2 regions of the Pseudoalteromonas piscicida genome follow, and region 1 is predicted to be linked to the other one. Evidence: predicted binding sites of a transcription regulator. Region 1 holds the regulator's gene; the other holds the start of a gene.
The links. Region 1 encodes LexA, which represses DNA repair genes until DNA is damaged. Its sites were predicted from a motif close to TACTGTATNNNNATACAGTA; they were not measured.

Region 1 (7,483 bases):
CGTCAGTTTCGGCAATTTTAAGAATACCAATTACATCAAAACCGACTCGGCCTTTTACAACTTGATTATCTAAATACCAAACCGCCCCGTCTACAAAGCTCCCTGTTATCGACACCTCAGCATTAACATATTGAGTGAGAGGCTGGGCCGTTACTTGCTGTTCATTAGTAACGTTTTGCGCTTTTTTATTCTCAATTTTTTGCTGCAGCACATGTTTTTGTTGTGCTCTTTGCCACTGCCAATAAGAAAGCGAGCCACATAAGAGTACAACGATTAACGCTGCCAATATGGGGGTTTTTGATCTACCCTTAAAAAGTGCACCTAAATCCACCGGACACCCCTTATGATTAAAATTATTATTGTTGTATTACTACTACTCGTTTTTTTAAATCTATTTAGGGCTATGCTAGTCATGCTCAAATCAGAGCAACAAGAATCAATGGCTAAGCTACTGCAAAAAAGAGTGTATGCTTCAATAGCTGTTGTACTTCTAATCTGCCTTGCCGCTCAATTTGGCTTTATAAAGCTTCACTCTTCACCCGTCGTTACAATACATAAACAAATACAAACAGACACAGCCAAACAACATCAACAAAATGCCAATACCAGGCCCCTGCCTGAAAAGCAAAGTGGTTCTTAGCGCTAAAATGACCCTTTAATACCCTGATCCATATAACAAAAAGAATGATTGCACCAAGTGTGACATGAAAGCCATGAAACCCTGTCAGTAGAAAGAATGTATTACCGTAAACCCCCGACTGAAGAGTTAATCCAAGATCTTGATAGGCGTGAATATACTCTTCCACTTGTAACGTTAAAAATGCAACACCAAGTAGTACCGTCAATCCCAAGAATGCCTTTACTTTCGCCCTTTGCTCTTTCTCCAACGCAACATGGGCAAAGCTAAGGGTTACTGATGATGCTAATAGAATAATCGTATTGATAAGCGGAAGTCCCTGCCAACCCATAGCTTGAGTCACAGTTCCATCCGGCGTTGTGAGCAGTGGCCATACAGCTTCAAATTGAGGCCATAAAACCTCATTGGTACTGGCATTATTACTTGCACCACCTAACCATGGCACAGCAATCATTCGTGCATAGAAAAGCGCTCCAAAGAAAGCGGCAAAAAACATAACCTCGGAAAAGATAAACCACCCCATTCCCTGTTTAAACGAGCGATCCATTTGGGCAGAATATAATCCGGTTTGAGATTCTTGAATAACATTCCTGAACCAACCAAAAACCATATATATCAGCACTGTAATACCCACGAGCAGTAGCATTACTCCACTATTACTGGTTGATTTAAGTTGAATAATCGTTAAGCCTGCGCCAACAGCGATAAAGAAAAGTGCAAAAGCCCCGACGATTGGCCATGGACTTTGCTCTGGCACGTAATATTTTTCTTGTTCATGGTTCATATTTGAACTCCTCTCGAGCGGCTAGCATATTCAGTCCATCACTGTCTTGTTTACTAACTCGCTCTGTAATATCAAACAACGTATATGAAAGCGTGAGTTCTTCAACATCACTTGGGAGCTCAGTATCTACATAGAACCTCAAGACAAACTCCACTTCTTCTTTGCCTTTCATTGGCTGCTGATCAAAACAGAAGCAGGCCATTTTGTGTAAATACTTTGCAGCTTTTCCAGGGGACACCGAAGGGATCGCTTGTAGCACACGCTCACTATCACTCAAGTTTTTTGCAATAAATTTTACATCGGTTAGCTTTCCGGGTTGGACACTAACCGAATGGTCGACTGCATCTACCTTAAATGGCGCCTGACTTTGACTATGCGTTGTAAAGCTCACCTCCACTTGTCGACTTTGTGCAACTGACTCGCTCTGCTTCGCGACTTCCATAGACGGCTTACCATTAAGGCCTGTTACATCACAAAAGACGTCGTATAGAGGAACCAATGCAAAGGCAAAAGCAAACATGCCTAGCGTCAACAAGATAAGCTTCTTAAGCAGGCGTCCATGTTGCATCACTTAATCTCCGGTGGTGTTGAAAAGGTATGGTAAGGAGCTGGAGATGGTATTTGCCACTCTAATCCCTCAGCCCCATCCCACACTTTTCCAGGAGCCTGCTCTCCACCTTTTATACATTTATAAACCACTGCAACAAACAACAGTTGAGAAAGACCGAAAGCAAACCCTCCGATACTAATGATCGCGTTGAAATCAGCGAACTGTAGCGCATAATCAGGGATCCGCCTTGGCATGCCAGCAAGACCAACAAAGTGCATTGGGAAAAACAACACGTTCACACTAACCAAGGAGAGCCAAAAGTGAAATTTAGCCAATTTGATATCAAACATGTGCCCCGTCCACTTTGGTAACCAATAATATGCGGCAGCCATTATTGAGAACACGGCCCCCGTAACTAACACATAATGGAAATGCGCGACAACAAAGTAAGTGTCGTGATATTGGAAATCCGCAGGTGTAATCGCTAACATCAAACCCGAAAATCCACCTATGGTGAAAAGTACGATAAAGGCAATGGCAAAAAGCATGGGTACTTCAAAGCTAATGGCACCTCGCCACATTGTAGCCACCCAATTAAAGACCTTAACGCCAGTAGGCACTGAAATGAGCATAGTTGCATACATAAAAAACAACTCACCAGCTAAAGGCATACCCGTTGTAAACATATGGTGAGCCCAAACGACGAACGACAGCAGTGCAATTGATGCGGTTGCATAAACCATCGATGCGTAGCCAAACAATTTCTTTCTTGAAAACGTCGGTACTATCGTAGAGATTATGCCGAAGGCAGGTAATATCATGATATACACTTCAGGGTGACCAAAGAACCAGAATATATGCTGGAACATAACTGGATCACCACCACCTGCTGCATCAAAAAAGCTCGTTCCAAAGAATTTATCGGTCAATACCATAGTCACAGCGCCAGCGAGTACGGGCATAACAGCAATAAGAAGAAATGCAGTTATCAACCAAGTCCAAACAAACAAAGGCAACTTCATCCATGTCATACCTGGAGCTCTAAGATTGACGATAGTCACGATAACATTGATAGCACCCATAATAGAGCTAATGCCCATTATGTGGACCGCAAAAACAAAAAATGCAGTGTTATCATTGCTGTACGTTGTAGATAGTGGCGCATAAAAAGTCCAACCGAAAGCGGGCCCACCACCTTCCAAAAACAATGACATCAGTAAAATTGCAAATGCAAAGGGTAGTATCCAAAAACTCCAGTTATTCATTCTCGGTAGCGCCATATCAGGAGCACCAATCATCATTGGGATCATCCAGTTGGCAAGACCAGTAAATGCGGGCATTACTGCGCCAAATACCATTATTAGTCCATGGACTGTCGTCATTTGATTAAAAAAATGCGGATCTACAAGCTGTAACCCAGGTTGGAAAAGCTCGGCTCGGATCACCATAGCCATAGCACCGCCAATTAAAAACATGGTTAGTGAGAACAATAAATACAGTGTTCCAATGTCTTTATGATTGGTAGTAAACAGCCAGCGCTTTAAGCCTTTTGGAGCTGTATGGTGTGAATGTTCTTCTACAATGGCACTCATTACTTACCCTCCTCTAATGCATCTATCTCACGCTGTATTTGGCTTGGCTGAATAACATCGCCCGTGTCATTACCCCAGCTATTTCTTTTATAGGTAATAACCCCAGCGATCTGCTTGATTGTTAATTGCTTTGCGAAGGATTGCATAGCAGTACCAGGTCGACCTAAAAGCAAAATATCTATATGATCTTTTATATCTCCAGTAACAACTTTACTCCCTTTCATTGCAGGGAAGACACCTGGTAGCCCAAGCCCCGTGGGTTGATGGCAAGCTGCACAGTAAGCCATGTAAGTTTGTTCGCCGACCTCCATCAACTCTTCTTTCGAAAGAGTTTGTTGGGCTACAGCTTGTGACTCAGCTTCCGCTTTTGCTTTTTCGGCTTTCGCGTCACTGAGCCACCTATCGAATTTATCAGGGCTTACAGCCTCAACGACAACTGGCATAAAGCCATGATCTTTGCCGCATAATTCGGCACATTGTCCCCTGTATATTCCTTCATCATTTACTTTAGTCCATGCCTCATTTATAAAGCCTGGATTGGCGTCCTTCTTCACCGCAAAATCGGGCACCCACCAAGAATGGATGACATCATCTGAGGTCATCAAAAAGCGAACTTTCCTATCGGTGGGAATAACTAAATGCTTATCAACTTCAAGTAGGTAATTTTCATTTTTTTCTTTAAGATCACTAATTTCATCTTTCGGAGTAGAGAGCAAAGAGTAGAACTCAACATCATGCCCCATATACTCATAGTGCCATTTCCACTGAGAGCCTGTGACCTTAATGGTCAGATCAGCTTTACTCGTGTCTTCCATTGCAATAAGCGTTTTTGTGGCTGGTATTGCCATACCAATGAGTATCAGGAAGGGAATTGCAGTCCAAAGTATTTCCACTTTGGTACTTTCATGAAATTGCGCTGCAACAACGCCTTTTGACTTTCTGTGTTTTATAAGCGCCCAAAACATAATCCCAAATACAATCACTCCTATGACACAACATATTAGAAATATGGTCATGTGAAGCTCATACACTTGATGACTAATGTCTGTAACACCTTGCCTCATATTGTAAGCGCTGTTAGCAAGTGAGGGCATGGCGATTAGCACTGCGATGAATGCTACAACTAATCGACAAATTTTCATTTGACGTCTCCTTCAAGACAACTCGTGGTTGTCTTTTGTTATTATTGGATGACTGTCATATTGTCTATTTGTACATAGACTTACTGCACGACTATTAACCAATTAGTCAAAAAACAACCAAAATGCAAGATTTTTGAGAAGACTAACTTTAGAAGCAAAACTGGGGATTATCGGGAGTAAAACGAAGAATGGTGAAAAATAGTATATAAAGATCAGAAAGCTAAAAATATTGCTAGATGAATAAAGTCACTATAATCACCTTACTTTCACACAGTTAGAAAAGTTAATTATTCCTTTCTAAACAAAATATAGTTTAAGCAAGCGCAACTTTATATTTAACGCTACGCTTGCTTTCATAAACTACATCCAGTCAGCGCTTCTAATCACACCTACGGCTAGCCCTTCAATGGAGAAATTTTGATGCTCAAGATCCACTTCAATCGCTTTAAACTCTTCGTTCTCAGCATGCAGAAAAACTTTCTTTCCTTTCTTTTCAAGGCGCTTGACAGTCACATCCTCTTCAACACGAGCAACTATCACTTGCCCATTTTCCGCCACTTGGGTTCTGTGAACCGCTAGTAGATCCCCATCCATAATGCCAATGTCCTTCATACTCATACCATTAACCCTCAAAAGGTAATCTGCATTAGGCTTAAAAAAGCTCGCATCCACATTACAGTGACTTTCTACATGTTGTTCCGCCAGTATGGGTTCGCCAGCTGCAACACGGCCGATAATAGGTAAGCCAAGTTGCTCAGATTCATCCTCTACAAGTCTGATGCCTCGGCTTGCTCCTGGAACCATTTCAATAACTCCCTTTTTCGCAAGCGCTTTTAGATGCTCTTCTGCTGCGTTTGCACTCTTAAAACCCAAAGCATCAGCTATTTCAGCGCGAGTTGGAGGCATGCCAGTATCTTTTATGAATACTTTTATTAATTCAAAGATTTGTTCTTGTCGTTTCGTTAGAGGACGCATTAACTGGTGTTCCATACAGTAGTTTATTTACTGTAAGTATATACAGCTCAAAAAAAATCGCAAATGTTTCTTTATTCGCCATATTTTAAGTGTATTTGTTGATAGCTAACGAAGATATTCTGAACACATGTACTCGCACTTGGAACGACTTTATTAGCGATACTCAACATGTTGTGATCGATATGTGCTCTAGAGAGTGCGGCTTCTAGTGGGAAAAACTTAAGATGGATTGGTATAATTGGTATTATTCACCAGAGCTGAACCCAATAGAGCAAGTATGGAGTTGGCTGCGTCAGCATCATTTAGCGAATCGTTGTTTCAAAGGTTATGAAGATATTGTTGAGAGTTGTAGTGAGGCTTGGAATGACTTTGTATCATGTACAAAACGAGTGGTTAAAATGTGTCAACGTGACTGGATAGAGGTGGGAAAAAGTTAAGATGGATTGGTATTATTCGCAGTTTTCGCGCAATTGGAGCTAAGTTTTCGCCCGCGGCATCATAAAAGTGTTTTGCAATATCTTTATACCGTACTCTCCCGTTAAGGGAGAGGAGTCCATACATCTCCTACCATGTTGCACTGTGCTGATGCTGTGGTAGGAGCGAGTTTACCTCGCGATGTGTTGATTGGCTTGCGAGGTTTTCTATACCCCAAACAGCAAAAAACCCGTCGCATCTCTGCAACGGGTTTCTCTTATTTGGCCCTGGCGATGTTCTACTTTCACATGGGTAATCCACACTATCATCGACGCTGTTTTGTTTCACTTCTGAGTTCGGCATGGGGTCAGGTGGTTCCAAAACGCTATAGTCACCAGGAAAACTGGGGGCAAATGTCTAATGACATCGTGCCTCGCACGAGCATTCCATTTGCGCAAGGTGAACCGATTTCGCGATACCCTGAGGTTGGTCACCTTGTTTAATTCTTAAATCCGGAAAAAGCTTATTAAATTCTTTTGTCTACTTTAGTCTATTAACTTCTGTCGCTTATAAACCACTTTGGCGTTGTATGGTTAAGCCTCACGGGTAATTAGTACGAGTTAGCTTAATGCCTCACAGCACTTCCACATCTCGCCTATCAACGTTGTAGTCTTCAACGGCCCTTCAGTTGACTCTAAGTCAAAGTGAGAACTCATCTCGAGGCTCGCTTCCCGCTTAGATGCTTTCAGCGGTTATCGATTCCGAACGTAGCTACCGGGCAATGCAATTGGCATCACAACCCGAACACCAGCGGTTCGTCCACTCCGGTCCTCTCGTACTAGGAGCAGCCCCTCTCAATTCTCAAACGCCCACGGCAGATAGGGACCGAACTGTCTCACGACGTTCTAAACCCAGCTCGCGTACCACTTTAAATGGCGAACAGCCATACCCTTGGGACCGACTTCAGCCCCAGGATGTGATGAGCCGACATCGAGGTGCCAAACACCGCCGTCGATATGAACTCTTGGGCGGTATCAGCCTGTTATCCCCGGAGTACCTTTTATCCGTTGAGCGATGGCCCTTCCATTCAGAACCACCGGATCACTATGACCTACTTTCGTACCTGCTCGACGTGTCTGTCTCGCAGTTAAGCTTGCTTCTACCATTACACTAACCGTACGATGTCCGACCGTACTTAGCAAACCTTCGTGCTCCTCCGTTACTCTTTGGGAGGAGACCGCCCCAGTCAAACTACCCACCAGGCACTGTCCTCAACCCCGATTCAGGGGCCTAAGTTAGAACATCAACACTACAAGGGTGGTATTTCAAGGTCGGCTCCACACAAACTAGCGTCTGCGCTTCAAAGCCTCCCACCTATCCTACACATGT
Region 2 (7,483 bases), 1.8 Mb from region 1:
GCTCCGTTTGGTATTGTGTTAGTTGCTGACCAACTTTCTACTCTGTTAGTCAGCTTAACCGCTTTGTTGTGTTTTGTGTGTTCGCTTTATAGCTGTGCAGGAGACGACGAGCGAGGAAGTTTCTTCCATCCGTTACTGCACTTTTTGGTGATGGGGGTAAATGGCGCCTTCTTAACTGGTGACGCGTTCAACTTATTTGTATTCTTTGAGATTTTGTTGATAGCGTCTTATGCGCTGTTAATGCATGGTGGTGATAAGCACAATACTCGTGCTTCACTGCAATACGTGATCCTAAATCTAGTCGGTTCGTCGGTATTTTTGATTGCACTAGGTATCTTGTACGGTGTGCTTGGTACCCTGAACATGGCGGATATGGCATATAAGATCACTTTCTTACAAGGAGACGATGTCTATCTTGCTAAGATTGGCGGCTTATTGTTATTGGTTGTATTTGCGCTAAAAGGTGCCTTGCTACCGCTTCATCTATGGCTGCCAAACACCTATGCAACCGCGTTACCTGTTGTTGCCGCTTTATTTGCGATCATGACTAAAGTGGGTGTGTATTCCATGATGCGCGTGTATACACTAATCTTTGGCGATCAAGCTGGTGAGTTAAGTCATATGGCACAAGAGTGGCTATGGTGGCTCGCACTTGCGACCATCGTCATGGGTGGAATAGGCGTGCTTGCTAGTCAAGACTTACGTAAGCTTTCAGCAAATTTGGTGGTGGTGTCGGTTGGTACTTTGGTGGCATTAGTTGCTGTACAAACGGTAAATAGCAGCGCTGCGGCCATCTACTACTTGGTGCATTCGACCTTAGTGTCAGCCGCATTGTTCTTACTCGCTGATTTAGTAGGAAAACAAAGAGGTAAAGTTGCAGATAGGATCACTGCTGGCCGCCCAGTCGTTCAGCCTATGTTACTTGGGATCATGTTTACGATTGCAGCAATTACTGTGATTGGTATGCCGCCGTTATCAGGCTTTATTGGTAAGGTATGGATTTTAAAGTCGACTATCGAGTCGAGTCATACCTACTGGTTTTGGGCTGTGTATTTATTAGTAAGCTTAGCTGTATTAGTCAGTGTCTCAAAAGCGGGTAGCACCGTGTTTTGGCATCATACTGGTAAAGTTGATACACAATCAGCGGAAAAAGCGCACCCAACTCAAATTATCGCAATCCTTACCCTGATAGTCTGCGCGCCGTTAATGGTTATTTTTGCCGGTCCTTTGACTGACTACGCATTGGCGGCAGCCGACTCTTTGCATGACTTTTCTAGCATGACGAATGCTGTGTTAAAAGGAGCGAAATAGATGCGTTTAGAAGCAAGATTTAAATGGCTACCAACTCCATTTCGCAGCTTACTGCTATTTACCGTGTGGTTATTGCTGAATAATAGTGTGTCAGCTGGACATCTTATTCTCGCCACTATTCTAGCTATTGTGATCCCGCTTATTACCTATCGATTTAGAACTAAGCAACCACTGATCATTAAGCCATGGCGCGCGTTTACTCATCTGCTGTTGGTGCTTTACGATATTATTACCGCCAACGTGGAGGTCGCGATAAAGATCTTAGGACCAACTAAGAAGTTACGACCCGGTTTTGTGTTAGTGCCGCTCGATATAGATCAAGCTATGCCGATCACTATTTTAGCCAGTACGGTATCTTTGACTCCAGGCACCGTAAGTGCTGAGGTATACCCTTGGCCTGAGTCTGTAAAAAGTGGCGAAAAACCAGAACGTAAATACTTACTGATCCATGTGTTAGATCTTACGGATGAGCAAGTATTGATCGATACCATCAAATCTCGTTATGAAGCGCCATTGAAGGAGATTTTTGAATGTTAGAAACTGTAATTCTTATTGTCTTCGCGATGATAGGTGTATCACTTTTACTAAACCTGTGGCGCTTGGTTGTTGGGCCTTCAATTCCAGATAGAATTTTAGCGCTCGATACCATGTACATAAATACCATTGCGCTTATTATTCTGTACGGAATGAGCATGGGGACGGCACTGTACTTTGAAGCGGCATTATTAATAGCCATGCTTGGCTTTGTAAGTACGGTCGCTGTATGTAAGTATTTGCTACGCGGCGACATCATAGAGTAGGAGAGTGGTATGTCAGAATGGATAATTTCTATTTTATTACTGTTAGGTGGTGCGTTTGTGCTAATTGGCTCTATTGGCCTTGTGAAAATGCCTGACTTTTTTATGCGTCTCCACGGTCCTACCAAGGCTACAACGCTTGGAATGGCGTGCTTATTGACCTCGGCAATGGTGTATTTCAGTACCACGACTGATGGTATAAGTGTGAAGGAAATCTTGATTTCAATATTTTTGTTGCTCACCGCCCCCATCTCTGGATATATGCTGATTAAGTCAGCAATACATCACCGCTTGCCAAGTAATGAAAAGACGACTGGCAAAGACAAGATAAAAAAATAGTGCTTCGGCACTTTTTTTATCTAGTTATTCATAATTTATTCTCCCGAATATTTCGCTGAAGCATCATAAATTTCAGTACGTTATTAAATTTTTTGCTACAGTTAAAAAAGATTTCATAGTCGCCGATAAAATAGGGGTCACTCGTTTTATCAAGTTGATGATGAACGTGCAGTGCAATTTTTTGCATACTAAGTCTAAAAAACTGGGAATGTTATGAAACAAGCTTCGATTAAAAACAAACTCTTACTCTTTGTAACAGTATTGGTAACGAGTTTGGTTGTTATATTAGTGACAACAATGTGGTTTCACCTTGCAGCAGAAAATACCAAGCAAAGTGAAGGAGTCCAACAAGCGATTTATGATGAAATATCCCAAGGCCTCATAGCTAAAGGTAATCAATATGGGCAACGCGTGGCTGGCTTTATTAATGAAGCCTATCGTGTTCCTTACACTTTGGCAGGTGTGTTATCTCATACCGCCAAACAGGATCCTCTGAGCCGTGAACAAGTGCAAGAAATTGTCAATGGCGCGCTCAAGCAAAATCGCTTTGTCTCTTCCATGTATGCACAGTTTGAACCTAATGGTTACGATGGCAATGATGCCAGCAATCAAGGTGGTTCGAGTCACTCTGTGCTGGGCGCTGGTACCTTAGAGCTCTACTTTACTCAAGAAGCCAGTGGTCCGATGCAGCAAAAAGTTGAGTCGGCAGAAGAAAAATACGCCGATGCAATCAATGAGTTTGGCCTACGAGAGGCAGAGTGGTATTTGTGTGCAAAAGACAAAGTAGCGCCTTGCATCATGGAGCCTTACTTATATGAAATTTCTCCGGGCAACAAAATGTTGATGACCTCATTAACCACGCCGGTTGTGGTCAATGGTCAATTTCGAGGCTTAGTGGGCGTGGATGTAAATTTACCTATTTTCCAAACTATGGTGGACGAACTCTCAAACTCGCTTTATTCAGGAGCCGCAAAGGTAACTTTGCTCAGTGAACTTGGCCTTGTCGTGGGCTCTAGTCACTACAAAAACTTAGCGCGCCCACTTGCGGAATCGACAAAGTCAGATAGGGCTGAGATGTTAAAATCGCTGCACACAGGTTCTGGGATTAGAGAGCTTGGTGAGGACTTGGTAGTAGCGGTACCGATTAAAATAGCATTGCCAAACACCACTTGGTCTCTTGTAATCGAACTCCCAAAGGCAATTGCTCTTAGCTCTGCTACAACGCTGCAAAGTCAGTTGGAGGCGTCGACGGACTCCGTTGGTCGCTGGATGCTTATTATCGGTATTGTTATTGCTGTTATTGGCATTGCCATTGCGGTGGTATTAGTGAACACAATTATCGGCCCGCTTACTCATATTCAGGAGCGGGTAGAGAACTTAGCTTCTAGCGAAGGTGATTTAACGCATGAGCTAGAGGTGAGCCATCATGCTGAGTTGATTGCGTTGGCGCATGGCTTTAACCGCTTTACTGATAAACTACGAAAGATGATTGATGACCTCAAAGGTCTTGCTGAATCTTCCTACGAGCAGTCGCATCGAACAACAGAAGCCGCGATAAACATCAAAAACAAAGTCGCTAATCAGCATTTAGAAATAGATAGCGTAGTTACTGCAATTAACGAACTTAGTGCAACCGCTTCAGAGGTGGCTCGGGCGTCGGAAAAAGCGGCTGCAAGTACGAATCAAGCCGCAGATCAAGTTCAGCAAAGCGAACAAAGCATCATTAAAACGACTGAAACGGTGCAATCAATGGCGGATCAAGTCATTGATGCAAAACAAGCGGTCGTGAAGGTGTCTGAGCGCAGTGATGATATTTCTAAAATACTAGAAGTGATCAGAGCCATTGCAGAGCAAACTAACTTACTTGCCTTAAACGCGGCAATTGAAGCTGCAAGGGCCGGAGAACAAGGGCGTGGTTTTGCGGTTGTTGCAGACGAAGTTCGAGCCTTGGCCTCAAAAACACAAGCCTCGACGGACGACATTAGTAAACTGATAGATAACTTGCAGAGCGAGGTCGCGAACTCTGGCCGTATCATTGAAAGCTCTGTGCAGTTAGGTGAAGATGCAGTGAGTTATTGCCAAGAATCGGCTAGGTTAATGAGTACGCTGGTTGCTGAGCTGACAAGCATTTCTAATGAAGTAACACAAATTGCGACGGCAGCTGAAGAGCAAAGCATGGTTACTGAGGAAATTAATACAAATACAACGGGCATTTCAGATGCCGCTGCTGAGCTTTCGAAGTTCGCAGATGAAGTAGAGCAAGCGGCCAGTTCAATGACGCTGATAGTCGAACAGAAACATAAGCAACTTAATTTACTAAGAACGTAAGTTTGTTGTTTTGCAAAGAGACTGGAGACAGTCTCTTTGCAGCTATGGCGTTTTTTATCAAAATTCACTATGATAACTGTATCTATATACAGTTAAGCCAATCATGAAACTCTATATCGCAGAAAAACCCTCTTTAGGTCGAGCAATCGCCGATGTCTTACCAAAACCACATAAAAAACAAGATGGTTATATAGAAGTTGCGAATGGTGATGTGGTTTCTTGGTGTATAGGCCACTTGTTGGAACAAGCAGAACCTGAAGACTACGACGCCAAATACAAAAAATGGCAGTTTCATGATCTACCAATCGTGCCTACTCAATGGCAGTTCAAAGCAAAGCCAAAAACAAAAAAGCAGCTTAGCACTTTAAAAAAGTTACTCACAAAAGCTGATGAAATCTACCATGCTGGAGATCCAGATAGAGAAGGGCAATTGCTCGTGGACGAAGTATTTCAATTCGTAAATTTGCCAGAGCGGAAAAGAGCAACGATCCGGCGCTTGTTGATCAGTGATTTGAACCCACAAGCTGTGAAAAAGGCATTGGCTTCGACACGTTCTAATCAAGAGTTTGTTCCTTTAAGTGTATCTGCGCTTGCAAGAGCTAGAGCGGATTGGCTATTTGGTATGAATTTAACCAGAGCATTTACATTGGCTGGGCAAAAAGCGGGAGTGAATACCGTTTTGTCGGTTGGCAGAGTGCAAACGCCGGTACTTGGCTTGGTTGTTAGAAGAGATCTAGAAATCGAGAACTTTGTCTCTAAACCATTTTATGAGGTGATTGCGCACATCAATAAACCGGGTTGGGGAGTTTTTGAAGCTAAGTGGGTACCAAGTGAAGCATGTAAGCCCTATATGGACGAAGATGGGCGTGTTCTGGTTAAAGCCTTAGCTGAAAATGTTGCGGATCGGATCAGTCAAAAGCAAGCTACAATAAATAAAGTTGAAACGAAACCAAAAAAGATAAACCCGCCGTTACCCTATAACCTTTCTTCTTTGCAGATTGACGCAAACAAGCGCTACGGTTTATCGGCTCAGCAAGTGTTGGATATTTGTCAGGCACTCTATGAGAAACATAAACTGATCACTTACCCTAGATCAGATAATCGTTATCTACCACAAGAACACTTTGTTGAAAGAGAGCAAGTCATTGCGGCTGCCGAGCACAATCAGGGAATAGAAAGTAAGTTTATTAAGTTAGCTGATATGGATCTAAAAGGAGCGTGTTGGAATGACAAAAAGGTAGAAGCGCATCACGCTATTATTCCAACCACTAAAAAGCTTCGCAGTGTTCAGCTTGGACATAGAGAGTTGCAGGTCTATCAGCTCATTTCTGTACAGTACCTTGCGCAATTCTTACATCCCTACCGCTACAATGAAACTAAGGTGGAGTTGGAGATTAGTGGTGGTCAATTCAAGGCGCAAGCCAAGCAAATAACAGATAAAGGATTCAAGATACTGTTTAAAGGTCACGAGGCCGAGAAAGAAAACCTATTGCCGGAGTTACAGGTGGGAGAGCAACTTTTGTGTGAGAAAGGTGAAGTTAAAGAAAAACAAACTCAGCCGCCAAAGCATTACACAGAAGCCACATTATTAGGCGCAATGACTGGTATTTCGCGGTTTGTTTCCGATCAATCTATCAAAAAGGTATTAAAAGACACTGACGGGCTTGGCACTGAGGCGACGCGGGCCGGAATTATTGAGCTTTTGTTTAGACGGCAGTTTCTTAGACGAGAAGGTAAGACGATATACTCTACGGCACTGGGTAAGGCATTCATTCAAACCCTGCCTGAGTCACTTTCATTACCAGACAGAACTGCGCTCTGGGAATCATTGCTTGGGAAGATCGCCAAAAAGGAAACGTCGTATAATCAATTTATGCAACCGCTTTGTAATGAGTTAGGTGCATTTATTAACAGCGCTCAGTCTATCAATACGAATGCACTGAAAGGTGTGCCTGTACCTGCATTTAAAAAACGTGGGGCAAGAAAGGGGAAATATACTCGAAAGAGAAAGCCAAGCTCTGCATAATTGTTTTATCGGCTTGGTTGTAAATTCAGATAGTGTCACTATATCAACCATATTAATTACTCAGACAGAAAGTAGAGCATGAGCAATAAAATTCAACTTACCCCTGAAAACATTCAGCAAGTAATAACCGATCCAAATCCAGAGAAGGTGTTGTTGCTGACCTTTTATAGCAATCAAAACCCTGAATGTGTTCAGCAAGACCAAATATTAGATGGGATCGCGACGGCTTATAGTGAGCATATAACCATAGGCGTTATTGATTGTGATGTCCAACAAGCACTGGCATCTCAACTTGCTCAGCAAATTGGTTTACAAGCTTTGCCGACGATTGTGATTTTAAAAGGTGGTTCGCCGGTAGATATGTTGGCAGGTGCAAAAACAGAAGAAGAAATTAAAGAAGCTTTGTCTGAACATCTACCAGCACCTGAAGTTATTTTACTTGATCAAGCAAAGCAATTTCTTGCAAGCGGCGATCTAAATAATGCTTTTGGTTATGCGAAGAAGGCATACGATATTGATAGTAGTAATACTCGAGTTAAGTTGGTGTTCGCTGATATCTGTATGCAAATTCAAAAATTTGATGAAGCTCAAGCATTATTAGATTCTGTAGATGAAGAACAGCGGGACCCGTATTACCATAATTTAGTTGCTAAATTGGCGCATGCTGCGGCTGCGCAAGATT

Region 2: a site for LexA is predicted at 4,850-4,869, ahead of B1L02_RS12345 (DNA topoisomerase III). Genes of this name have one in related genera too.

Annotation. Positions count from the first base shown of each region.
Region 1 covers NZ_CP021646.1:355,828-363,310, reverse strand. The annotation lists gene B1L02_RS01695 (SURF1 family protein) at 1-331, opposite strand, end outside; gene B1L02_RS01690 (DUF2909 family protein) at 344-640, shown strand; gene B1L02_RS01685 (cytochrome c oxidase subunit 3) at 546-1,421, opposite strand; gene B1L02_RS01680 (cytochrome c oxidase assembly protein) at 1,411-1,989, opposite strand; gene ctaD (cytochrome c oxidase subunit I) at 1,989-3,563, opposite strand; gene coxB (cytochrome c oxidase subunit II) at 3,563-4,705, opposite strand; gene lexA (transcriptional repressor LexA) at 5,066-5,680, opposite strand; partial or broken gene B1L02_RS01660 (transposase) at 5,926-6,117, shown strand; rRNA gene rrf (5S ribosomal RNA) at 6,380-6,493, opposite strand; rRNA gene B1L02_RS01650 (23S ribosomal RNA) at 6,684-7,483, opposite strand, start outside.
Region 2 covers NZ_CP021646.1:2,643,446-2,650,928, reverse strand. The annotation lists gene B1L02_RS12370 (monovalent cation/H+ antiporter subunit D) at 1-1,311, shown strand, start outside; gene B1L02_RS12365 (Na+/H+ antiporter subunit E) at 1,312-1,848, shown strand; gene B1L02_RS12360 (K+/H+ antiporter subunit F) at 1,842-2,111, shown strand; gene B1L02_RS12355 (Na+/H+ antiporter subunit G) at 2,121-2,447, shown strand; gene B1L02_RS12350 (methyl-accepting chemotaxis protein) at 2,661-4,775, shown strand; gene B1L02_RS12345 (DNA topoisomerase III) at 4,879-6,801, shown strand; gene B1L02_RS12340 (tetratricopeptide repeat protein) at 6,880-7,483, shown strand, end outside.